DNA from 3 places in the Nocardiopsis oceani genome. Region 3 is predicted to be linked to each of the others. Evidence: predicted binding sites of a transcription regulator. Region 3 holds the regulator's gene; each other region holds the start of a gene.
What was found. The regulator LexA, encoded in region 3, represses DNA repair genes until DNA is damaged. The targets are predictions, from matches to a motif close to TCGAACANNTGTTCGA.
Positions count from the first base shown of each region.

Region 1: a site for LexA is predicted at 3,128-3,143, ahead of ACYVDG_RS09320 (enoyl-CoA hydratase family protein). Genes of this name have one in related genera too.
Region 2: a site for LexA is predicted at 2,739-2,754, ahead of ACYVDG_RS05875 (DUF6504 family protein). Genes of this name have one in related genera too.

Region 1 covers NZ_BAAHAR010000013.1:6,027-13,711, forward strand. The annotation lists gene ACYVDG_RS09305 (aldehyde dehydrogenase family protein) at 1-689, opposite strand, end outside; gene ACYVDG_RS09310 (glutamine synthetase family protein) at 772-2,151, opposite strand; gene ACYVDG_RS09315 (FadR/GntR family transcriptional regulator) at 2,308-3,048, shown strand; gene ACYVDG_RS09320 (enoyl-CoA hydratase family protein) at 3,158-3,907, shown strand; gene ACYVDG_RS09325 (CoA transferase subunit A) at 3,904-4,761, shown strand; gene ACYVDG_RS09330 (CoA-transferase subunit beta) at 4,758-5,495, shown strand; gene ACYVDG_RS09335 (NAD(P)H-dependent flavin oxidoreductase) at 5,492-6,547, shown strand; gene ACYVDG_RS09340 (acetyl-CoA C-acetyltransferase) at 6,630-7,685, opposite strand, start outside.
Region 2 covers NZ_BAAHAR010000008.1:15,359-23,043, reverse strand. The annotation lists gene ACYVDG_RS05890 (hypothetical protein) at 1-258, opposite strand, end outside; gene ACYVDG_RS05885 (peptidoglycan recognition protein family protein) at 407-1,528, shown strand; gene ACYVDG_RS05880 (GNAT family N-acetyltransferase) at 1,719-2,300, shown strand; gene ACYVDG_RS05875 (DUF6504 family protein) at 2,364-2,651, opposite strand; gene ACYVDG_RS05870 (serine/threonine-protein kinase) at 2,994-5,240, shown strand; gene ACYVDG_RS05865 (quinone oxidoreductase family protein) at 5,311-6,276, shown strand; gene ACYVDG_RS05860 (SPFH domain-containing protein) at 6,423-7,514, opposite strand.
Region 3 covers NZ_BAAHAR010000033.1:63,926-71,610, reverse strand. The annotation lists gene leuS (leucine--tRNA ligase) at 1-2,204, shown strand, start outside; gene ACYVDG_RS20385 (flagellar basal body-associated FliL family protein) at 2,288-2,905, shown strand; gene ACYVDG_RS20380 (hypothetical protein) at 2,902-3,621, shown strand; gene ACYVDG_RS20375 (alpha/beta hydrolase family protein) at 3,677-4,795, opposite strand; gene lexA (transcriptional repressor LexA) at 4,879-5,610, opposite strand; gene nrdR (transcriptional regulator NrdR) at 6,282-6,785, shown strand; gene ACYVDG_RS20360 (vitamin B12-dependent ribonucleotide reductase) at 6,947-7,685, shown strand, end outside.

The DNA of each region.
Region 1 (7,685 bases), on a different contig from region 3:
GCGGCGGCCGCCATGATCCCCTTGCCGACCCGGGTGGAGCCGGTGAAGACGGTCTTGGCGACGTCGGGGTGGCGCACCAGGCGGTCCCCGGTCACCGGTCCAGCGCCGGGGAGGATCTGCAGGACCCCGTCGGGCAGGCCCGCTTCCCGGGCGAGTTCGCCGATGCGCAGCGCGGTGAGCGGGGTGAGTTCGGCGGGTTTGACCACGACGGTGTTGCCCGCGGCCAAGGCGGGTGCCGTGCCCCAGGACAGGACCGGCATGGGGAAGTTCCAGGGGACGATGACGCCGACCACCCCGAGGGGTTCGGCGAAGGTGACGCTCCAGCCCCCGGGGACGGGGATCTGGCGTCCCGCGGCGCGCTCCGGCGCACCGGCGAAGTACGCGAACACGTCGGAGACGTTGCCCGCCTCCCAGCGCGCCTGCCCGATCGGGTGCCCGGCGTTGCGTACCTCCAGGCGGGCGAGTTCCTCGCCGTGGGCCGCGACGCGGTCGGCGACGGCGCGCAGGAGCCGGGCGCGTTCACCGGGCGGGGTGTCCCGCCAGGCGGGGAAGGCAGCAGCGGCGCGGGCGACGGCGGCGTCGGTCTCGGCCGCGGAGGCGAGCGGGACGGTGGCGATGACCTCCTCGGTGGCCGGGTCGACCACTTTCTGCTCGCGCTGTCCGGCCGGTGTGCTGTCGCTGGTGTTCACTGGGTTTCCCTCCCTGATGCCGCTGCCTCCACTGCTTCGTCTGCCTCCACTGCCCCGTCCCCGCCTCCCGGAGGAGGATCGGCTACAGCCGTTCGAAGCCCCGGAACAGCTCCCAGTCGGTGACGGCCGCGTCGAAGGCGGCCAGCTCGACCCGGGCGTGGTTGGCGTAGTGGGCGACGACCTCCTTGCCGAAGGCCTCGCGGGCGAGTGCGCTGCCCTCCCACAGGCCCAGGGCCTCGCGCAGGGTGGTGGGGACGCTGCGCAGGTCCGAGGCGTAGGCGTTGCCGGTGAGGGGTTCGCCGGGTTCGATGGCGTGCTCGACCCCGTGGAGCCCGGCCGCGATCATCGCGGCGCTGGCCAGGTAGGGGTTGACGTCGCCGCCGGGGACCCGGTTCTCCACCCGCAGGGACGGGCCGTGGCCGACCAGGCGCAGGGCGCAGGTGCGGTTGTCCACGCCCCAGGCGACGGCGGTGGGCGCGAAGCTGTCCGGGACGTAGCGCTTGTAGGAGTTGATGTTGGGCGCGAACATCAGGGTGAACTCGCGCAGTGCGGCGAGCTGGCCGCCGAGGAAGTGGCGTCCGGTCTCGGAGAGGCCGGCCTCCGAAGCGGCCTCCGCGTCGGCCAGGACCGGGGTTCCGTCCTCGTCGCGCAGGGACAGGTGGATGTGGCAGGAGCTGCCCTCGCGCTCGTTGGGCTTGGCCATGAAGGTGAGCGCCATACCCTCCTGCGCGGCGATCTCCTTGGCCCCGTTCTTGTAGACGCTGTGCTGGTCGCAGGTGCGCTGGACCTCGTCGAAGCGGAAGGTGATCTCGTGCTGGCCGAGGTTGCACTCGCCCTTGGCCGACTCCACGTAGAGTCCGGCGCCGGTCATCTCGTTGCGGACGCGGCGCAGGAGGGGTTCGACGCGGGCGCCGCCCAGGACCGAGTAGTCGACGTTGTACTGGTTGGCGGGGGTGAGGTCCCGGTAGGCCTTGCTCCAGGCCTGCTCGTAGGAGTCCCGGTAGACGATGAACTCGAGTTCGGTGCCCGAGTGGGCCTGCCAGCCGCGTTCGGCCAGGCGTCGGCGCTGGTGGTCCAGGACCTGGCGGGGCGAGGCCGCGACGGGGGTGCCGTCGTGCCAGGCGAGGTCGGCGGTGACCATGACGGCGCCCTCGGCCCAGGGGGTGCGCCGCAGGGTGCTCAGGTCGGGGACCATCACGAAGTCGCCGTATCCGGTCTCCCAGGACGACATGGCGTAGCCGTCGACGGTGTTCATGTCCACGTCGACGGCGAGCAGGTAGTTGCAGCCCTCGGTTCCGTGGTCCAGTGCGTCCTCCAGGAAGAAGCGGGCGGAGAGCCGCTTGCCTTGGAGACGTCCCTGCATGTCGGTGAAGGCGACCAGGACGGTGTCCACCTCGCCTGAGGCGGCCTCGATCCTGAGCTGGTCCAGCGACAGTGGGGGGAGACTGTCGTTCGTCCGCACCTGGGGCTCCTTGTCCGCGCCGCGGCGCATGGGAGTATGGTTCGAGTTCAGACCAATGGTGGAACATGCAATCAGGGGCGACCGGGCGTGTCAATGGGGTGGTATACCCGGAACACGGAAAATTTCCACCCATCACAGCAGCAATAAGGAACGAGCGTGGACCTTTCAACCGACGGGGTGTCCGGGGCGGCCACCGAGGCCGTGTTCCGCACGGTCCGGACCGTCAACCCGTTCGAGGAGACGGTGGAGCGGCTGCTGTCGGCGATCAGGCTGGGCGTGGTCGGACACGGGGAGCGCTTCCCCGCGGAGCGGGAGCTCGCCGCGCGGCTCGGAGTCAGCCGGATCATCCTGCGTGACGCGCTGCGCGCCCTCCAGGAGGCCGGGTACGTGGAGTCGAGGCGCGGCCGCTTCGGCGGCACCTTCGTCACGTACGTGCGCCCGAAACCGAGCCGGAGCGAGGCCCAGCGGGTGCTCCGCGACAGCGGCACGGACCCGGACGACCTGTTCACCCACCGGCGGGCCCTGGAGACCGGCGCCGCCGTGCTGCTCGCCGAGACCGGGCTCACCCCCGCCCAGGAGGAGCTGCTCGCCGAACGGCTGGCAGCGGTGGAGGGTGCCGAGGTAGAGGACTACCGGCGCCCGGACACGGTCCTGCACCTGACGCTCGCCGAACTCACCGGTTCGGCCTCCCTGACCCGCGCGCTCACCGAGGTGCGCATGCGCGTCAACGACCTGCTGGATGCCATGCCCATGCTGGTCAGGAACCTGGAGCACAGCAACACCCAGCACCTGGAGCTGGTCCGGGCGATCCGGGAGCACGACCCCGAGGGCGCGCGGCGCGCGGTGCGCGAACACCTGGAGGGCAGCGAGGCGCTGATCAGGGGGTTCCTGGCCTGAGTCGGCCGGCGCGGAAAGCGGATCCGACCTACAGCTCCACCGGCATGTCCCCTTCCCTCGGCTGCTGGTAGCATCAAATTCTAACAAACGTTTGGTGGGAAGGAAGTGCATGAGTATCTCCTCCACAAGGCATCCGAACGGGGTCGTCGAGATCGTGGTCGACGCCCCGCCGGTGAACGCGCTGACGGTACGCGGGTGGTACGACCTCGCCGACGAACTCACAGCCGCCGGCGGTGACCCCGCGACCCGCGCCGTCCTCCTCCGTGCGGAGGGCCGCGGCTTCAACGCCGGGGTCGACATCAAGGAAATGCAGCGCACCTCCGGCTTCGACGCCCTCGTCGGCGCCAACCGGGGCTGCTACGCGGCCTTCGGGGCCGTCTACGACTGCGAGGTCCCCGTGGTCGCCGCCGTCCAGGGCTTCTGCCTCGGCGGAGGTATCGGACTGGTCGGCAACGCGGACGTCGTGATCGCCGCGGACGACGCGCGTTTCGGCCTGCCCGAGGTGGACCGCGGCGCCCTCGGTGCCGCCACCCACCTGGCCCGGCTCGTCCCCCAGCACCTGATGCGCGCCATGGTCTACACCTGCCGCGAGGCGACCGCCGCCGAGCTGCACGCCTTCGGTTCGGTGCTGTCCGTGGTCCCGAGCGACGACCTCCGCGACGCGGCCCTGGAGGTCGCGGACCGCATCGCGGAGAAGGACCCCCACGTCATCCGGCGCACCAAGGAGTCCCTGAACGGCATCGACCCGGTCGACGTCAAGCGCAGCTACCGGTTCGAGCAGGGGTTCACCTTCGAACTCAACCTGACCGGCGCCGGGGACCGGCACCGCGACGCGTTCGCCGGATCGGAGACACGATGAGCGAGGCCACGATGGACAAGGTGAAGACACCCGACGAGATCGCCGGATCGCTGAGCGACGGCATGACGATCGGTATCGGCGGCTGGGGCTCGCGCCGCAAACCGATGGCGCTGGTCCGCGCGATCTGCCGCTCCTCCCTGCGCGACCTCACCGTGGTCTCCTACGGAGGCCCGGACGTGGGCCTGTTGTGCGCCTACGGCAAGGTGCGGCGCGTGGTCGCCCCCTTCGTCACCATGGACTCGGTGCCCTTGGAGCCCTTCTTCCGCTCCGCCCGCCAGAGCGGCGGGATCGAGTTCACCGAGTACGACGAGGGCATGTTCATGTTCGGCCTGCTCGCCGCAGCGCACCGGCTGCCGTTCCTGCCCACGCCCGTGGGCCGCGGTTCCGACGTACTCCGCGTCAACCCCGGGCTGCGCACCGTCCGCTCCCCCTACCCCGCCGCCGCACCGGACGGCGAGGAGCTGGTAGCGATGCCGGCGCTCCGCCTCGACGCGGCGCTCGTGCACATGAACCGGGCCGACCGGCGCGGGAACGGGCAGTACCTCGGCCCCGACCCCTACATGGACGACCTCTTCGTGAAGGCGGCGGAGAGCTCGTACGTGTCCTGCGAGCAACTGGTGGACTCCTTCACCGGGCCGGTCCAGTCCCTGCTGGTCAGCCGGTCGATGGTCACCGGGGTCGCGGAGACCCCCCACGGCGCGCACTTCACCACGTGCGAGCCCGACTACGGGCGGGACGAGGCCTTCCAGAAGCGCTACGCCGAGGCCACCCGCGACCCGGAGCTCTGGCAGGAGTTCCGTGCGCGCTACCTGGACGCCGACGAGCCCACCTACCAGCGGGAGGTCAACCGATGACGACGACGCGAGCCGAAGTGTGCGTGACCGCCTGCGCGGACGCCTGGCGCGGCGACGGAGAGACCCTCGCCGCCGCCATGGGTACCTGCTCGGTCCTCGGGGCCAGACTGGCCCGGCTCACCTTCGAACCGGACCTGCTCACCACGGACGGAGGGCCGCTCGTCAGCCGGGACACGCTGCCGCTGGGACGCACCGCGGACCCCGACAGCGGCGAGGCCGAGGGGTGGCTGCCCTTCCGGGACCACCTGTGGCTCGTCCTGCACGGCCGCCGCCACGTCATGATGGGCGCCTCGCAGCTGGACCGCCGCGGCCGCAGCAACATCTCCTGCGTCGGTGACTGGGAGAAGCCGAAATCCCAGCTGCTCGGCGCGCGCGGGGCACCCGGCAACACCCTCCGCAACCCCACCAGCTACTGGATCCCCAAGCACTCCCGGCGGGTCTTCGTCGACGAGGTCGACATGGTCAGCGGGGTCGGCACCGAGCACGCCCACGACCTGCGCCGGATCGTCACCAACCTGGCGGTGCTGGACTTCGGCGGCCCCGAGGGGACGGTACGGCTGGTCTCCACCCACCCCGGTGTCACCGAGGAGGAGGTCCGGGACAGCACCGGCTTCGACCTCGCCGCCCCCGCGGGCGGTGCCACGGTCACCCGGACACCCTCCGACGAGGAGCTGCGCGTCCTGCGCGACGTCCTCGACCCGGGCGGCCTGCGCGACCGGGAGGTCCCCGCATGACCTCGTCCGCGCTGAGCACACCCCTCACCGAACTGGTGGGGTGCCGGTACCCGATCGTGCAGACCGGCATGGGCTGGGTGGCGGGGCCCCGGCTGGTCTCGGCGACGGCCAACGCCGGAGGGCTGGGCATCCTGGCCTCGGCGACCATGACGGTGGAGCAGCTCACCGAGGCCGTCCGCGAGGTGCACGAGCGCACCGACCAGCCCTTCGGGGTGAACCTGCGCGCGGACGCCGGCGACGCGGAGGAGCGCGTCGACCTGATCATCCGGGAGAGGGTGCGGGTGGCGTCCTTCGCGCTCGCGCCCAGGCCGGAGCTCATCGGCAGGCTGAAGGACGCCGGGGTGGTGGTCATCCCGTCGGTCGGGGCCCGGCGCCACGCCGAGAAGGTCGCGTCGTGGGGCGCGGACGCCGTGCTCGTGCAGGGAGGTGAGGGCGGCGACCACACCGGCTCGGTCGCCACCACCCTGCTCCTCCCCCAGGTCGTGGACGCCGTCGACATCCCGGTGGTCGCGGCCGGCGGGTTCTTCGACGGCCGAGGGCTGGTGGCCGCGCTCGCCTACGGGGCGGCGGGGATGGCGATGGGGACCCGGTTCCTGCTCACCTCCGACAGCGCGGTCCCGGACGAGGTCAAGCAGGTCTACCTGGAGACCGGGGACACGGTGGTGACCCGGCAGGTGGACGGGTTGCCGCACCGGGTGCTGCGTACCGGGCTGGTGGACGGCCTGGAGCGCTCGGGCCGGGGTAGGCGGCTGCTGCGCGCGCTGGGCAGCGCAGCGGCGTTCCGGAAGGTGTCGGGGATGTCCTGGACTTCGATGCTCCGGGACGGTGTCGCGATGCGGCGTTCCGGTGGGCTCAGCTGGTCGCAGGTCCTGATGGCGGCCAACACACCGATGCTGTTGAAGTCCGCGCTGGTGGACGGGCGCACGGACGCGGGTGTGATGGCGTCGGGGCAGGTGGCCGGGGTCGTCGACGACCTGCCGAGCTGCGCCGAGCTGATCGACGGCATCGTGGCCGAGGCGGAGAAGACGCTCTGCTCCCTGGTCCGCGGCTGACCGGGGCCCTTGGGCCCGTCGGGCCGGGGAGGCGCCCTCCCCCGAAGGGGGCCTCCCTGCTCCGGGGCCGGCGGTCAGGGGATCAGAGGCGTTCGACGATGGTGACGTTGGCCTGGCCGCCGCCCTCGCACATGGTCTGCAGGCCGTAGCGGCCGCCGGTGCGCTCCAGCTCACCGAGCAGGCTGGTCATGAGCCGCGCACCGGTCGCTCCGAGGGGGTGGCCGAGCGCGATGGCACCGCCGTTGGGGTTCACCCGTGCCGGGTCGGCGCCGGTCTCCCGCAGCCAGGCGAGCACCACCGAAGCGAAGGCCTCGTTGATCTCGACCGCGTCGATGTCCTCGATCCGCATGCCGGTCTTCTTCAGCGCGTGGGCGGTGGCCGGGATGGGCGCGGACAGCATCCGGATCGGGTCCTCCCCGCGTGCCGAGATGTGGCGGATCCGGGCCCGCGGGGTGAGACCGTGCTCGGCCACGGCCTGCTCGGAGGCGATGAGCAGGGCGGCGGCGCCGTCGGAGATCTGGGACGACACGGCCGCGGTGAGCCGTCCGCCCTCGACGAGGGGCTTCAGTTCGGCCATCTTCTCCAGGGTGCTGCCGCGTCGCGGCCCCTCGTCGGTGGTGACGTCGCCGTAGGGCTCGATCTCCTTGGTGAAGTGACCGGCATCGATGGCGCGCAGGGCCCTCTGGTGCGACTCGTACCCGAAGCGCTCCATCTCCTCCCTGGACAGGTCCCAGTCACGGGCGATGAGCTCCGCGCCCCGGAACTGGCTGACCTCCTGGTCCCCGTAGCGGTCCAGCCAGCCCCGCGAGCCGTGGAAGGGGCCGTCGGTGAGGCCGAACTGCTCCGGGGCGATGCGGGTGGCAGCACCGATGGGGATCTGCGACATGTTCTGCACGCCGCCGGCGACGACCAGGTCGGAGGTGCCCGACATCACCGCCTGGGCCGCGAAGTGGACCGCCTGCTGGGAGGAACCGCACTGGCGGTCGACGGTGACACCGGGGACCTCTTCGGGCAGACCGGCCGCCAGCCAGCTGGTGCGGGCGATGTCCCCGGCCTGGGGGCCGAGCGCGTCGACGCAGCCGAAGACCACGTCGTCCACGGCTGCGGGGTCGGCCCCCGAGCGGGTCATGAGGGCGCG
Region 2 (7,685 bases), on a different contig from region 3:
ACGGAACCACTCCCGTCCCAGCCCCGAAGAGGTCTCGCCACGGCGAACCGCGATGCCGCGCGCCCCCAGCCTTGGCCTGAGTTCTTCCGCGTTGGGCGCTCTGACCAGCAGGAACGAGGCCTTCGCGGCGAGGACAGCGGACAGGCCGAGCCCGCTCACCGCCGCAGCGAGCTTTTCTCGGTGACCGGCCGTTGCCCTGGCCCGGGCGTCGGCCTCCGCCAAGGCTCTCGGTGCGCAGTACGCCTCGGTCGCAGCCAAAACCGGGGTGGACAGCGACCACAGGACTTGGGCACACCACGACATTGCCGCGATCCAAACCGGCGTGTGGTGCATCACACCGCGAAGGCACCAGATCCGACCCCCTGCCCCGGTGAGGAACCCCCGAACCCACTGGAACGGATGGTCCATGCGACGTCGTACCTTTCTGGCCAGCGCCACCGCCGCGGCGGGTCTGAGCGCGTTCACCCCCGCCCTCTTCGACCAGCGCCCCGCCGCCGCCCAAGGATCGGGGGCCCGCGCCGCCCCCAGGGTGCTCAGTGAGCGGGCGACCGCCAGCGGCTCGGTCGTCCGTCCCGGTCTCCGTTTCGACCTGGTCGGTGTCTCCCAGGCACCGGAAGCGGTCTCCGAGGGGGCCTCCGTGCGTTTCGAGACCTCCGACGGCGCGCTGGGAGAATGGCGGGACCTGCACTTCCACACCGGCGGCCCCGAACACCACCCCCGGTCCGCAACCGCCATGGTGCGGGCGCCGAAGGGCGCGACCGGCTACGAGGTGAGCGGCGCGGACGGCGCCGACCTCACCGCTGTGAACCTGTTCGACGGTGAAGAAGTGAGCGTCAGCGGAGTAGAGGAGGTGCCGTTGTCCGCCGACACCGACGAAGTCCGCACGCCCTCCGGCGACGCGGTGCTGCCCGTGCGCACACGCGCGGGCTGGGGCGCCGACGAGTCACTGCGCTTCGACGAGGACGGCACCGAGCTGTGGCCCGCGGAGTTCCACCGGACGCAGGCCCTGACCGTGCACCACACGGCGATGGCGACCACCGGCGACTACGCCGCCGACGTCCGCGCCGTATACCACCTCCATGCGGCCGAGCAGGAATGGGGCGACATCGGGTATCAGCTGCTTATCGACCCCGAAGGCGTGGTCTACGAGGGTCGGCATTCGGGCGGCGGGGTGCCGGTCTTCTCCGGGCCGCCTCTGCCGGTCCGGGCGGAGTCGGTGACGGCCGGGCACGCCTTGGGCTTCAACCACGGCAACATCCGTGTGTGCCTCCTCGGTGACTTCACCACCGAACTCCCCACCCAGGCCGCGCAGGACGCTCTTGTGAGCACCCTTCGGTTGCTGTGCGCGGTGACGGGGGTGGACCCGGCCGAACAGATCGAGTACGTGAACCCGGACACCGGGGACGTGACCCCGCAGGAGGCGGTGGCCCGGCACCGTGACTGGCTCTCCACGGAGTGCCCGGGGGGCGCCTTCGCCGAGGTGTTCGACACGGCGATCCGCCAGCGCGTGATCGACGGCTGGCACTGACGCGCGCTTTGACACGACCCCTGGAACGCCCGTCCAGCACCCGTGTGTGCCGCCCGCCTGGGACGCCCACCGAAGACTGGGCCTGGCCCAGGCGGGCGGGAAGCCCGTTGTTCCACCCGGAACGCAGGCGCGTATGGTGAACCACGCCGGTGAGGCGTCGGCACGTCGAAGCACAGAGGGGACTCCTAACATGGCCACCGTTCAGAGCGCCCCGATCATGCCCGCGGTCATCCTCGAGACCGACCGCCTCCGTCTGCGCTCGATTCTCGAGCGCGACATCGACGACGTGTACGCCTCGTGCGCGGACCCCGAGCTGCAGCGCTGGATCCCGATCCCCGCCCCCGGTGAGGCCTACACCCGCGAGAACGCCGAGCAGTTCTGCCTGCACGTCGCACCGTCCGTCCGGACCGGCGGCGACGGCCAGCACTGGGCCGTAGTGGAAGCGGAGACCGACCGCTTCGTCGGATCGGTGGCCCTGCTGCGCACGCAGTGGCCGTCCATGGTCACGGAGACCGGCTACTGGATCTCACCCTGGGGCCGTGGCCAGGGCTACGCCGCCGAGGCGGTCGTGGCCGTCTCCCATTGGGCCATCGACCAGGGATTCCAGCGCGTGGAACTCAAGGCGGCCAGCGGGAACACCGCTTCGCGCCGGGTGGCCGAGTCCGCCGGGTTCGTCCGCGAGGGTGTGGAGCGCAACGCGATGCCGCTCCACAAGGGCCGCGCCGATTTGGCAGTGTACGGCCTCATCCCCTCCGACCTGGTCGGCCGCTGACCTCGTCGATCTCCGGCCCGAAGCCAGCGGGGACCAAGAAGACCAACGGGAGGCGCGGGCCGCTCAACCCCAGACCCGGGAGAGCAGCCACTCCTCTGCGTTCGTGTCGTGGCACAGTTCGTACACGCCCTGCGAGTAGGCGGACCCTGCCTCCACCCGCCAATGCCTGCGCTCGGGAACCTGCGATCCCACACCGGGTGTCCAGTCGCGGCGCAGAGTGACCCAGTAGTCGAGGATCCTGCGCACCCCGTAGACCCTTCCGTCCCAAGTGAAACGGGTGGGCCGCCCGTTGTCCTCGACGACCGTGACCTCCGCCCCGTAGTACCGCCCCACGACTGTTCCCCTCAACATCGACCCGCTCCTGTTTGCCTCGGCGTCGGACCGCGCGCGAAGGCACGCAGCCGGGTGGCCCGCCCGTGGGGAAGTACGGCCAGGCGTTCGAACACATATTCGAATAGTAGCGAAGGTGGGGCTTCTAGGGAACTGTTTCCCCGTTTCCGGCATCACCTCAAAGAGCACCGGCTCTCAGCACCAGCTCTGTCACCACCGGCACCACAGAGCACCCCGGCCTCGGCCCCCCGCTCAGCCGCGGCCCACCCCTGTCGGGCCGAGGACCGCCAGAACCTGTCCGCGTATCGGCATCGGTACGCTGATAGGCGCGAAACTCACGATCCATACAAGGGACCCCCAACTGTGACGTCCAACGGGCACGAAAGCGGCAAACCCCTGCGCGCGGGGGACCCGCGCGAACTCGACGGTTACCGCATCGTCAGCCGCCTCGGACGCGGTGGCATGGGCACCGTGTACCTCGCCAAGGACGCCGCCGAGCGCTCCGTCGCCATCAAACTCATCCACCCGGACCTGGCGGACGACGAATCCTTCCGGCTGCGCTTCGCCCGAGAGGTGGACTCCGCCCGACGCGTCGCACGCTTCTCCACCGCCGGGGTCATCGACGCCCGTTTGGAGGGCGAGCCCCTCTTCATCGCCTCCGAGTACGTGCCCGGCCCCAACCTCGACGAGGCGGTCCGCGGCGGAACACCGATGCACGGCGGCACCCTCGAGGGCCTGGCGATGGGGGTGGCGGCCGCGCTCACCGCCATCCACGGTTCGGGCATCGTCCACCGCGACCTCAAGCCGGCCAACGTCCTCCTCTCCCCTGTCGGCCCCAAGGTGATCGACTTCGGGATCGCCCGGGCCCTGGACGACACCGGTGGCGCGGTCACCCGGTCCAGCCAGCTCATGGGCACTCCCTCCTACATGGCACCCGAGCTGATCCTGGGCGAGCAGGCCACCGCGGCCGCGGACATCTTCGCCTGGGGCTGCCTGGTCGCCTTCGCCGGGACCGGCAAGGCGCCCTTCGACGCCGCCACGGTGCCCGCTGTCCTGCACAACATCTCCTCGGCACCGCCGAAACTGGACGGGCTCGACCCGAGCCTGTTGGACCTGGTGAGCTCCGCCCTCGACAAGGAGCCCGGGAACCGGCCCACCTCGCAGCAGATCCTGGCCCGGCTGACCGGCCAGTCGGAGCCGGAGGAGTCCGAGGTGCGGCGCACGATCAGTACCTCGTGGGCGCCGCCGAGCAGCGCCCCCGTGCCCGGCCTGCCGCCCGAGGACACCCAGGCGGGGCAGGGACAGGCACCCGCCGGTGGTTCCACCCGACCTGCCGGTCAGCCCACCGATACCAGTGGCCAGCCCACCCAGGCCGGCGTTCAGTCCACCCAGGCGTACACCCAGGCGCAGCCGCCGGTACCGCACGACCCGCAGATGCCGCCTCCTCAGCAGGGCCAGCCATACCCCCCGGGAAACGCTCCCCAGCAGGGCCAGCCAGGCCAACAGGGCCAGTTCCACAACCCGCACCTGCCGCCCCAGCAGGGCATGGGGCAGGGCGGCCCTGGTCCGCAGGGACCGCACGGCCACTACCCCCAGGGCCCGTACGGTCCGAGCGGCGGTCAACCGCCCTTTCCGCAGTCCCAGCAGATGGGACACCCCCCACACGGGCAGTCGCCGTCCCATGGCCAGGCGGTCTTCGGAGCACAGGGCGGCTCGGGCGGCCCCGGCCAGCCCCCGACCGCTCAGGCCGCTGCCAACGGGGCCGACGGATCCGCTCGTGGGCGGCGCAAACTGGTGCTCATCGGCGGCGCCGCGGCCGCGGTGGTGCTGCTGATCGGTGTGGGCGCCACGGCTCTGTTCTCCGGTTCGGAGGCCCCTCCCGAGGACATCACCAGCATCTACGCCACCGACTTCGCCACCGATCCCGACTGGATCAGCAATCGTTCCTTCGACCAGAGCGACCCCGAGCACTCGGACGGTTACTGGGAGGAGCAGAACGCGATGGTGCTCCAACTCGACCCCGACTCCAACCCTTCCCGAGGCGAGGTCGTCCCGTTCGAGCGTGAGACCCCCGAGCACGTCCTTATCGAAACCAACGTCGCCGCCATGGAAGGGCCCGGCGAGGGCCAGATCGGTGTTCGGTGCTGGGACCAGGACGGCGACGAGGAGCGCACCCAGTACGAGGCGCTGCTGCGCTTCGACGGGGAGGAGGCGCAGATCCGCAGGGTGACCGAGGAGAGCGGCGACAACGCGCTCGCCGAAACCACGGACGTGGGGGGCTTCGAGACCTACGACCTCTACGACGAGCGCTCCTCCGTGACGGGCCTGCCCTACGACGTGCAGGTGGCCGACCTGGTCACCAACAACCTCAAGCTCTCCTGCGAATACGTGAACGAGGAGGACGAGGACCCGTACATGGACCTGAACATGTGGGTCAACGACAGCCTCGTGCTCTCCGCCACGGACGAGAACCCGCTTCCGGACGACGGCGACCTCGACGACGAGGACCGGCGCCGGGTCGGTGCCGTCATGCGCCCCTCCGCCGGAACGGAACCGCTCACCGCCGCGTTCACGGACTACGCTCTGTACAGGATCAACGTCGAGGACTGAGCTCACCGGGCCGCGGCCCGTTCCCGGTCCTCGCAGTCGCTCCAGCACCCGTCCCCCAGTGAGGAGAACCATGCGCGCGATCGTGATCGAGGAGAACGGCGGCCCCGAAGTACTGCGCCTGGCCGAAACCGACGACCCCGTGCCGGGTACCGGCGAGGTACTCGTGGACGTCGAGGCCCGAGGCGTCAACTTCATCGACATCTACCAGCGCAGCGGCGCCTACAAGATCTCCCTGCCCCACATCCCCGGCATGGAGGCCGCCGGTGTGGTCGCCGGCCTCGGGGAAGGCGTGAGCGACCTGCGGGTGGGCCAGCGGGTCGGCTGGGCGATGGCCCCGGGCGGGTACGCCGACCGGGCAGTGGTGCCTGCGTCCCTTCTGGTTCCCCTGCCCGACGCGGTATCCACCGAACAGGCCGCTGCGCTGCTCCTCCAGGGGCTGACCGCGCACTATCTCACCCACTCGGTACACCCGGTGGGCGAGGGCGAGAGCGTCCTCGTGCACGCCGCAGCAGGCGGTACCGGGCTGCTCATCACCCAGTTGGCCAAGGCGCGCGGCGCCCGGGTGATCGGCACCGTCTCCACCGACGCCAAGGAGCGTGTGGCGCGCGAGGCCGGTGCCGACGAGATCATCCGTTACACCGAGACACCGGTGGCCCCGGCCGTCCGCGACCTCACCAAGGGCGAGGGCGTGGCCGCGGTCTACGACGGGGTCGGGCGGGACACCTTCGACGCCAGCCTGGAGTCGCTGCGCCCGCGCGGCGTACTGGCGCTGTTCGGGCAGTCCAGCGGCCCGGTGGAGCCCGTCGACCCGCAGCGGCTCAACAGCGCCGGTTCGGTGTACTTGACGCGCCCCTCGCTCGCGTACTTCGTGGCCGACCGCCAAGAACTCCTGGGGCGGACGGAAGACCTCTTCGGCCTGGTGGAGCAGGGCCGCCTCAATGTACGGATCGGCGGCCGGTACGCACTCGACGAGGCGGGACTGGCACAGAGCGACCTGGCGGCGCGGAGCACCACCGGCAAGCTGCTCCTGGTCTGACCGGCCGGGCACAACCCGAGCACACAGACCTCACAGCGGTGGTGGCGGGCCCCTCCGTTCGGGACCCGCCACCACCGCCGTTCTTACGCTGTGTCTCGGTCAGTCAGTTGTGCACCGGCGATACTTCGGCCGCGCCTACGGGGCGGTCAGTCGCCCTCGCGCTGTTCCGGAGCCGGCGGGCCCATGCGCGCACCCGCCCTGCGGACATCGTCGCGCGCGTCCGCGACCGCCTTTTCCGCAGCTTCGGCCGCGTCCGCCGCGGCCTGCGCGGAGGCGGAGGCCTTCGCCGGGTCGGGGCCGGTGATCTGCGCCGGTCCGCCCTCTTCCCCCTCCTCCTCGTCGGGCCGCTTGGTCGTGGAGGGGGTGGCCTGGGCGGCATCGCCCGCGAAGGCGTGGCTGACGTTCTTGACCGCCTCGGTGAGCTCACCCGGGATCACCCAGAAGGTGTTGCCGTCGCCCTCGGCCAGGCTCGGCAGCGTCTCCAGGTACTTGTAGGCGAGGAGCTTGGCGTCGGCGTTGTTGTCGTGCACGGCCTGGAAGACCCGCTCGATCGCCTTGGCCTCACCGTCGGCCCGCAGGATCGCCGCCTGCTGGTCACCCTGGGCCTCCAGGATGGCTTGCTGGCGGGCGCCCTCGGCCTTGAGGATGCGTGACTGGCGCTCACCCTCCGCGTGCAGGATGGCCGCCCGCTTGTCGCGGTCGGCCCGCATCTGCTTCTCCATCGCCTCCTTGATGGTGGGCGGCGGGTCGATCGCCTTGATCTCGACCCGGTTGATGCGGATGCCCCACTTGCCGGTGGTCTCGTCCAGAACCCCGCGCAGCCGGGTGTTGATCTCCTCGCGCGAGGTGAGGGTCTTCTCCAGGTCCATGGAACCGATGACGTTACGCAGCGTCGTGACGGTGAGCTGGTCTATGGCCTGGATGTAGTTGGCGACCTCGTAGGCAGCGGCCTTGGGCTGGGTGATCTGGTAGTAGAGCACCGTGTCTATGTTGACCACGAGGTTGTCCTCGGTGATCACTGGCTGCGGACGCGAGCTGAATACCTGCTCACGGAGGTCGAACCTGGTGTTGACCCGGTCGACGCCCGGGATGATGAAGTTCAGGCCGGGGTCGAGGGTGCGGATGTAGCGCCCGAAGCGCTCGATGTTGTACGCCCTCGCCTGAGGGACGATACGGATCGCCGACAAAGCGATGGCGACCAGGAGTACAGCGGTAATGATGAACGGTATGTTTTCCACGTTCGGCACCTGTGCCTAGGTCTGGGGGATGTGTCTGTGGCTGTGGCTGGGCTCGGTGTCTGTCGTTGACGTGACGGGGGGCGGACTCTGCCTGCCGCGGGCCGTTCTGCCCGCGCCGGTCCGCCTCAGGTCGGATCGGTACTCTTCGTGCCGACTCGCTGCTTGCGGTCC
Region 3 (7,685 bases):
AGAACGCGGCGATCAAGAACAACACCCACCCCCACGCGTGGACCTACGCCAACATCGAGACCCAGGCCGCCTCGATGCGCCGCTACGGCCTCGCCCTGGACTGGTCGCACCGCCTGCACACCAGCGACCCCGAGTACTACAAGTGGAACCAGTGGCTGTTCACCCGCTTCTTCGAGCGCGGCCTGGCCTACCGCAGGGACGGCCTGGTCAACTGGTGCCCCCAGGACCAGACCGTGCTCGCCAACGAGCAGGTCGTCCAGGGCAAGTGCGAGCGCTGCGGATCCGACGTCGAACGGCGCGCGCTGAACCAGTGGTACTTCAAGATCACCGACTACGCCCAGCGCCTGCTGGACGACATGGACCAGCTGGACAACGGCCGCTGGCCGGACGAGATCCTGGCCATGCAGCGCAACTGGATCGGCCGCTCCACCGGTGCCGACGTGCACTTCGAGATCGAGGGCCGCGACGAGCCGGTCACCGTCTACACGACCCGGCCGGACACCCTGTACGGGGCCACCTTCTTCGTCGTGGCCGCCGACGCCGACCTGGCCGACGAGCTGTGCGCGCCGGAGCAGCGCGAGGCCTTCGAGGCCTACCGCTCCGACATCGCCAAGCTCTCCGACATCGAGCGCCAGACCACCGAGCGCCCCAAGACCGGCGTGTTCCTGGGCCGCTACGCCGTCAACCCGGTCAACGGCGAGCGCATGCCCGTCTGGGCCGCCGACTACGTCCTGGCCGGGTACGGGCACGGCGCCATCATGGCGGTGCCCGCGCACGACCAGCGCGACCTGGACTTCGCCCTGGCCTTCGACCTGCCGGTCCGGACCGTGGTGGAGACCGGTGAACCCGACCCGGCCGAGACCGGCGTGGCCACCGCGGGCGAGGGCACCCTGCGGGCCTCCGGCCCGCTGGACGGCCTGTCCAAGGCCGACGCCATCGACCGCATCGTCGAGATCCTGGGCGAGCGCGGCACCGGCGAGGCGACCGTGAACTTCCGCCTGCGGGACTGGCTGCTGTCCCGCCAGCGCTACTGGGGCACGCCGATCCCGATCATCCACTGCCCCTCCTGCGGTGAGGTACCGGTCCCCGACGACCAGCTGCCGGTCACCCTGCCCGACCTCAAGGGCGCCGAACTGGCCCCCAAGGGCATCTCGCCGCTGGCCGCGGCCAAGGACTGGGTGAACGTCGACTGCCCGTCCTGCGGCGGTGCGGCCGAGCGCGACACCGACACCATGGACACCTTCGTCGACTCGTCCTGGTACTTCCTGCGCTACGTCTCCGCGCACCTGGACACCGCGCCCTTCGACACCGAGGCCGTCAACAAGTGGGGCCCCGTCGACCACTACATCGGCGGTAAGGAACACGCGACCCTGCACCTGATGTACGCGCGGTTCTTCACCAAGGTCCTGTACGACATGGGCATGGTGAACTTCACCGAGCCCTTCCGCCGCCTGACCAACCAGGGCCAGGTCATCAACCAGGGCCGGGCGATGTCCAAGTCGCTGGGCAACGGCGTCGACCTGGGCGACGAGATCGACCTCTACGGGGTGGACGCGGTCCGGCTGACCATGCTGTTCGCCTCCCCGCCCGAGGAGGACGTGGACTGGGCCGACGTGTCCGTCGTCGCCGCGAGCAAGTTCCTCAACCGCGCCTACCGGGTGATGGGCGAGGCCGGGGCGGCCAGCGCCCCCGGGACCGACTTCGCCGCGGGCGACACCGAGCTGCGCCGCTTCACCCACCGCATGATCGACCAGATCACCGGCCTGGTCGAGGACCGCCGCTTCAACGTGGCCATCGCGCGCTGCATGGAGCTGGTCTCGGCCACCCGCAAGGCGATCGACTCCGGGCCCGGCGCCGCCGACCCGGCGGTCCGCGAGGCCGCCGAGTTCGTGGCCGTCGCCCTGTCCCTCTTCGCGCCCTACGTCGCAGAAGAGGGCTGGGAGAAGCTGGGCCACACCGGTACGGTCGCCGTGGGCAACTGGCCCGAGGCCGACCCGGCCCTGCTGGTCCAGGAGTCCGTGACCTGCGTGGTCCAGGTGCAGAGCAAGGTCCGCGACAAGCTGTCCGTCGCGCCCGACATCGACCCCGACGAACTGGAGCGGCTGGCCCTGGCCTCGGAGAAGGCACAGAACTTCATCGCCGACAAGACGGTCCGCAAGGTCGTGGTCCGGGCACCCAAGCTGGTGAACATCGTCGTCGGCTGACCCGCCGCGCGGGGGCGGTGGTCGCGAGGGCGGCCGTCGCCCCCTTACTGTGGCGTGACAACGGACTGGGAGGCGGTGGCCGGGTGGGCTCTGCGACGGGCGGTGAACCCCGCCCCTGGACGCGAGCGGTGATCATCGGCGCGGGTGCGGTGGTGCTCTCCGGCGCGGCCATCGGCGGTGGTCTCTGGTTCGCCGGGGACGACCCCGACGAACCCCACGGCGGTGACGTCCACACCGCCGCGCCCGCGTGCGGGGAGGTCCCCGAGGCAGCCATCGCCGAAGCCGTACCCGAGGCGGCCCTGGAATCGACCGGGAACGGGCCTCTGGCGGGCGGAGAGAACACCGCCTGCGTGTGGACCTCGGCGGGGCAGGACGACGGCGTACAGGGCGTCCTGCGCGTGGACCTGTCCGCGCGCTTCACCGACCCCTCAGCCGAACCCGCCGTCACCGGTGACGAATCCGCCGCCGAGGCCCGGGGCGCGGTGGTTCCCCCGCGCGGTGAACCCGTCGACTCCGACACCGGGATCGACGGCGAGGTCTGGCGCGGCCAGGTCCCCGGTGCCGCCGAGCTCGCCTTCCACACCGACAACCTGGTGGTCCGCGTCTCCTACTCGGGGGTCTCCGGCGGAGACCCCGTGCCCTTCGAGGAGGCCCGTGACACCACCGTGGCCTTCGCTGGCCGACTCGGGGAGGCACTGTGACCGCACCACCGCCGGACGGGACCGAACCCACGCCTCCGCACGGCGCTTCGCGTCCGCACGGCGCCACTCCACAGGCCGGGGACGCACCGCGGACCGACGACCCCGGCGCCACACCGCCGCAGAGCCGCGGGCTCGCCATCACCCTCCTGATCATCCTGCTGGTGGTGGCGCTGGGCCTGGCCGCGTGGCTCGCCTGGTACCTCCTGGCCAACGGGGTGGAGCGCGGCGACTTCGAAGCCGCACCTGAGTGCGACATCGGGGAGACCGAAACCCTCGAGGAGCTCGTGCCCGGTTATGAGGCGGAGATCGAGGAGACCATCGGCACCGTCCAGGACACCTTCGGGGAGGGCTGGCAGTGCCGCTGGGCCACCCCGGAAGGATCGGGTGACTCGGTCCCCGCGGCCGCCACCCTCGTACTGGTGGCCGCACCCGTGGAAGGCGGCGAGGAGACCGCCGCCGACACCCTGCACGACACCGCCGACGGCAACGGATCCGAACCCGTCGAAGGGCTGGGCGACGAGGCCCTGAGCTGGGTCGAGGAAGGCACCTTCGAGGTGGGCTGCGTCGGCACCAGGGTGTCCAACCTGTACGTGGAGTCCTGCTACACGGCCGCCACCGACTACGACGCGGTCGGCTCGGTGGACGGCGACGTCGCAGCCGGGGAAGCGGAGCGCCTCGCAGAGGCCGTCGTCGACGAGCTGCCCGAATCAGAGTAGGGCCGAGCCAGGGTAGGACCGATCGGGCCGGAGCCACGCCGGGCATCCCGAGGGTCTACCAGAGGCCGTCGACGAAGTCCTCCACGGCCGGGGCGACCTCCGGCGAAAAGGCGCGGTCGGCGTCCAGCGCGGCCGCACCCGGCGAGTCGTCGTACTCGCGCAGGATGTGGTCCACCCCGGCCAGGTCCACCCGCTCGGCGCCGTCGAAGCCCTCCATGAGCCGATCGACCTCCGCACGGTTGACCTGGGCGTCCTCGTCACCCCACAGGACCAGCACCGGGGTGCCCCCCGGGAGCCCTTCGGCGAGCTCCGGCGGGTCGAAATCGTCGATCCAGGCGAGGAACTCCTCGCTCTCGGAGCTGAAGAGCCCGGTCCTGTCCTCCTCGGGCAGATCCTCACCGGCGCGGATCGCGGCCCGGGCCGCCCGGGCGTCGGAGAGCATCCCGACGGCGTCCGCCTCCTCGAGCCCGCCCTGGGCCTCACCCATGCGGACCTGCTCGGCAACCTGGCGGTCGATGAGGTCCAACATGCGGGTGCCCGGAGGGGCAGCCAGTACCAGTGCGGGATCAGCGTCCAAGAGGTCGTGGGCGCGCAGCGCGAACAGCGCACCCTCGCTGTGCCCCACGACGACGGTGCGCTCAGGGTCCACCTCGGGCTGGGAGACCAGCTCCGCGTAGGCGGCGACCATCTGCTCGTCGAAGACGAGCGGATCCATTGCCCCCTCCATGGCCGCCTGATGGGCCTCGTCCATGTCCGCCTCGTCGCCGCTGCCCAACTTGTCATAGCGCAGCGTGGCCACCCCGGCGCCGGTGAGGACACGGGAGAGGTTGAGGTTGGTGTCGGCCTCGGGACGTTCCGGACCGTTGCCGTCCCGGTCGGTGGGCCCGCTGCCGGAGATGATGAGAGCCCCGGGGACGGTGCCGTCCTGGCCCTCCGCGGGGGAGGTGAAGGTACCGGGGACGGTGAGCCCCCCGCCCTCGAAGGAGACCTCGCGCTCGTCCCCGGCCGCGCCGGGCAGTTCCGGACCGTCCTCCGTGGGCATGCAGGCCGTAGCGAGCAGCGTCGCGGCGGCCGCGGACAGGAGGACGCGGGGCGCGGGCAGGAGTGCGCGGGCGCGGCCGCTGGTGCGCGGTGGGCGGTGCGCGGAGGCGGAGGCGGAGGCAGGTGTCGACACGCCCTTCAGCGTATCGGCCCGCCGACCGCCCCCGTCGCTCACGTGCCGGCGGCGGGAAACCGGGCCCGTCGCACGGCCGGGGTTCAGACCCGGCGCATCACGGTGACGACCTTGCCGAGGATGGTCGCGTCGTCGCCGCTGATCGGTTCGTAGGCCTCGTTGCGGGGCATCAGCCAGGCGTGCCCGTCCTTGTCGCGGTTCAGCACCTTCACGGTCGCCTCGTCATCCAGCAGCGCCGCCACGATGTCGCCGTTCTCCGCGTCCTGCTGCTGGCGGATCACCACCATGTCACCGTCGGTGATGGCGGCGTCGATCATGGAGTCACCGACCACGGTGAGCATGAACAGGCGTCCCTCGCCGACGAGCTGGCGGGGCAGGGCGAGCACGTCCTCGACCGCCTCCTCGGCCAGGATCGGTCCACCGGCGGCGATCCGGCCGACCAGCGGCACCGAGGCCGCGCGGGTGGATTCAGCGGTGAGCTCCTCCGGGGTAAGGGTCTGCCCGGTATCGCGCCCGGGCCTGCGCAGCTCGACGGCGCGCGGCCGGTTCTGGTCCCGGTGCAGGTAGCCCTTGCGCTGGAGGACCTTGAGCTGGTGCGCCACGCTGGACGGGCTGGACAGGCCGACGGTGTCACCGATCTCCCGGATGGACGGCGGATAGCCCCGTTCCCGGACGTACCGCTGAATGCAGTTGAGAACGCTCTGCTGGCGCGCGGTGAGTTTGGGGGAGTCGGGCGTGTCAGTGCCCGTGCCACCCACGGGCGAAAGAACAGTGGTGGGTCCGGAGCCGACGGCTCCGGGATTCTCCTCCGGCACGGCCGGGCCTCCTCGGCATTCGGTTCGGTCAGGGCCTGCAAGCGTGGCCAGTGCCGACCCGCGACCGCGCCGACCTGGTGGTCCACGGGGTGGCGAATCCGGCGTTAAGTCAAGGTCAACATTAGTCGTTGCACACGGTGATATCAAACAAGCGTTCGAGCGTCCGCGGGGTATTGCAGAGGATTTCCGATCCCCGTTTCCGGCGGACCCCACTTATGTGTGTACACGTGTTCACCCGTCGTTGTCTCCCGAATGGTGCAACAGGATCCGGCTCGATCTATAGGGAGGTGTGCTCCGTCCGGTATGGGGTTCGTCTCGCGTCCGCGCTCCGGGGGCCGTCTATACCGGAAAGGCCCATGTGGGCGCGGGGTTCCGGCCGATGCCGCGGGTGCGCCGTCCGGAAGGCCACGCGCCCCACCCCCTCTATCCTTGGAGGCGGCGCCCGGTGCCGAAAGCCCCGATTCCCCGTCTTCCCGTGTCCCGGTCGCGGCCCGTCGACCGCGGTACCGCGTCGTGTGCGGAACGCGCCGCGGGGAAGGTTGCGGCGCACGCCGCCGGGGTCATAAGTTCGACCACAACATCTGGTGTTGCCCATGGGGCGACAGGCCAGAAGTTGTGGTTTAGTAGAGTCACGGGTTGTTGTTCGGGTAGAGGGAAGCAGGTGAACCGGGATGCACTGTCCGTTCTGCCGCCATCCGGACACCCGGGTGATCGACAGCAGATCCACCGATGACGGCGCGGCTATCCGACGTCGGCGGTCCTGCCCGGTCTGCGAGCGCCGGTTCACCACACAGGAGACCGTCCTGCTGATGGTCGCCAAGCGCTCCGGTGTCACCGAACCCTTCAGCCGCACCAAGATCATCGCCGGGGTGCGCCGAGCCTGCCAGGGCCGCCCCGTCTCCGAGGACGCCCTCGCCAAACTCGGCCAGAAGGTCGAGGAGGAGATCCGGGGCCGGGGCGTGGCCGAGGTGCCCGCCAACGAGATCGGCCTCGCCATCCTCGGCCCGATGCGCGACCTGGACGAAGTCGCCTACCTGCACTTCGCCAGCGTCTACCGGGGCTTCGAGAGCTTGGCCGACTTCGAGTCCGAGATCGCCAGCCTGCGCCAGGACCGCGAGGACGAGGAGACTCCCGCGGTGGACGCGACTTCCATCGACACGACTTCCACCGGGTAGCGACCCCGCGCGTCGAGCGCGCCGCCGGGACCAGCCGCCCCAGGGTGGGCTGACACGGGACGACAGAGCACGCCACCGTGCCGGCACCACTCCGAACTTCATTACGCCCGCGCGGTCACCGCCGGTCCGCGCACGAAGAGCACTTTCGGGGAGACGCCACCATGACCGAAACCACCAGCGGCCCAGCGGGGCGCAAGGGCAAGGGGACCCGCAAGGGCCTCAAGATGAAGCGGGTCTTCACGACCGAGGGGACACACCCCTACGACGCCCTCGAGTGGGAGCGCCGCGACGTCGTCATGACGAACTGGCGCGACGGCACCGTCAACTTCGAGCAGCGCGGCGTCGAGTTCCCCGCCAGCTGGTCGGTCAACGCCAGCCAGATCGTCGCGAGCAAGTACTTCCGCGGCGCCGTCGGCACCCCCGAGCGGGAGTGGAGCCTCAAGCAGCTCATCGACCGCGTCGTCGGCATGTACACCGAGACCGGGCGCACCAGCGGCTACTTCGCCTCCGAAGAGGACGCGGAGATCTTCGACCACGAGCTGAAGCACGCACTGGCCAACCAGCTCTTCAGCTTCAACTCGCCCGTCTGGTTCAACGTGGGAACGGAGTCCAAGGCACAGGTCTCAGCTTGCTTTATCCTCTCCGTCGACGACACGATGGAGTCGATCCTCGACTGGTACAAGGAGGAGGGGATCATCTTCAAGGGGGGTTCCGGCGCGGGTGTGAACCTGTCCCGGATCCGCTCCAGCATGGAGCTGCTCACCTCCGGCGGTACCGCTTCGGGCCCGGTCTCCTTCATGCGCGGCGCCGACGCCTCCGCCGGGACCATCAAGTCCGGCGGCGCCACCCGGCGCGCGGCCAAGATGGTGGTGCTGGACGTCGACCACCCCGACATCGAGG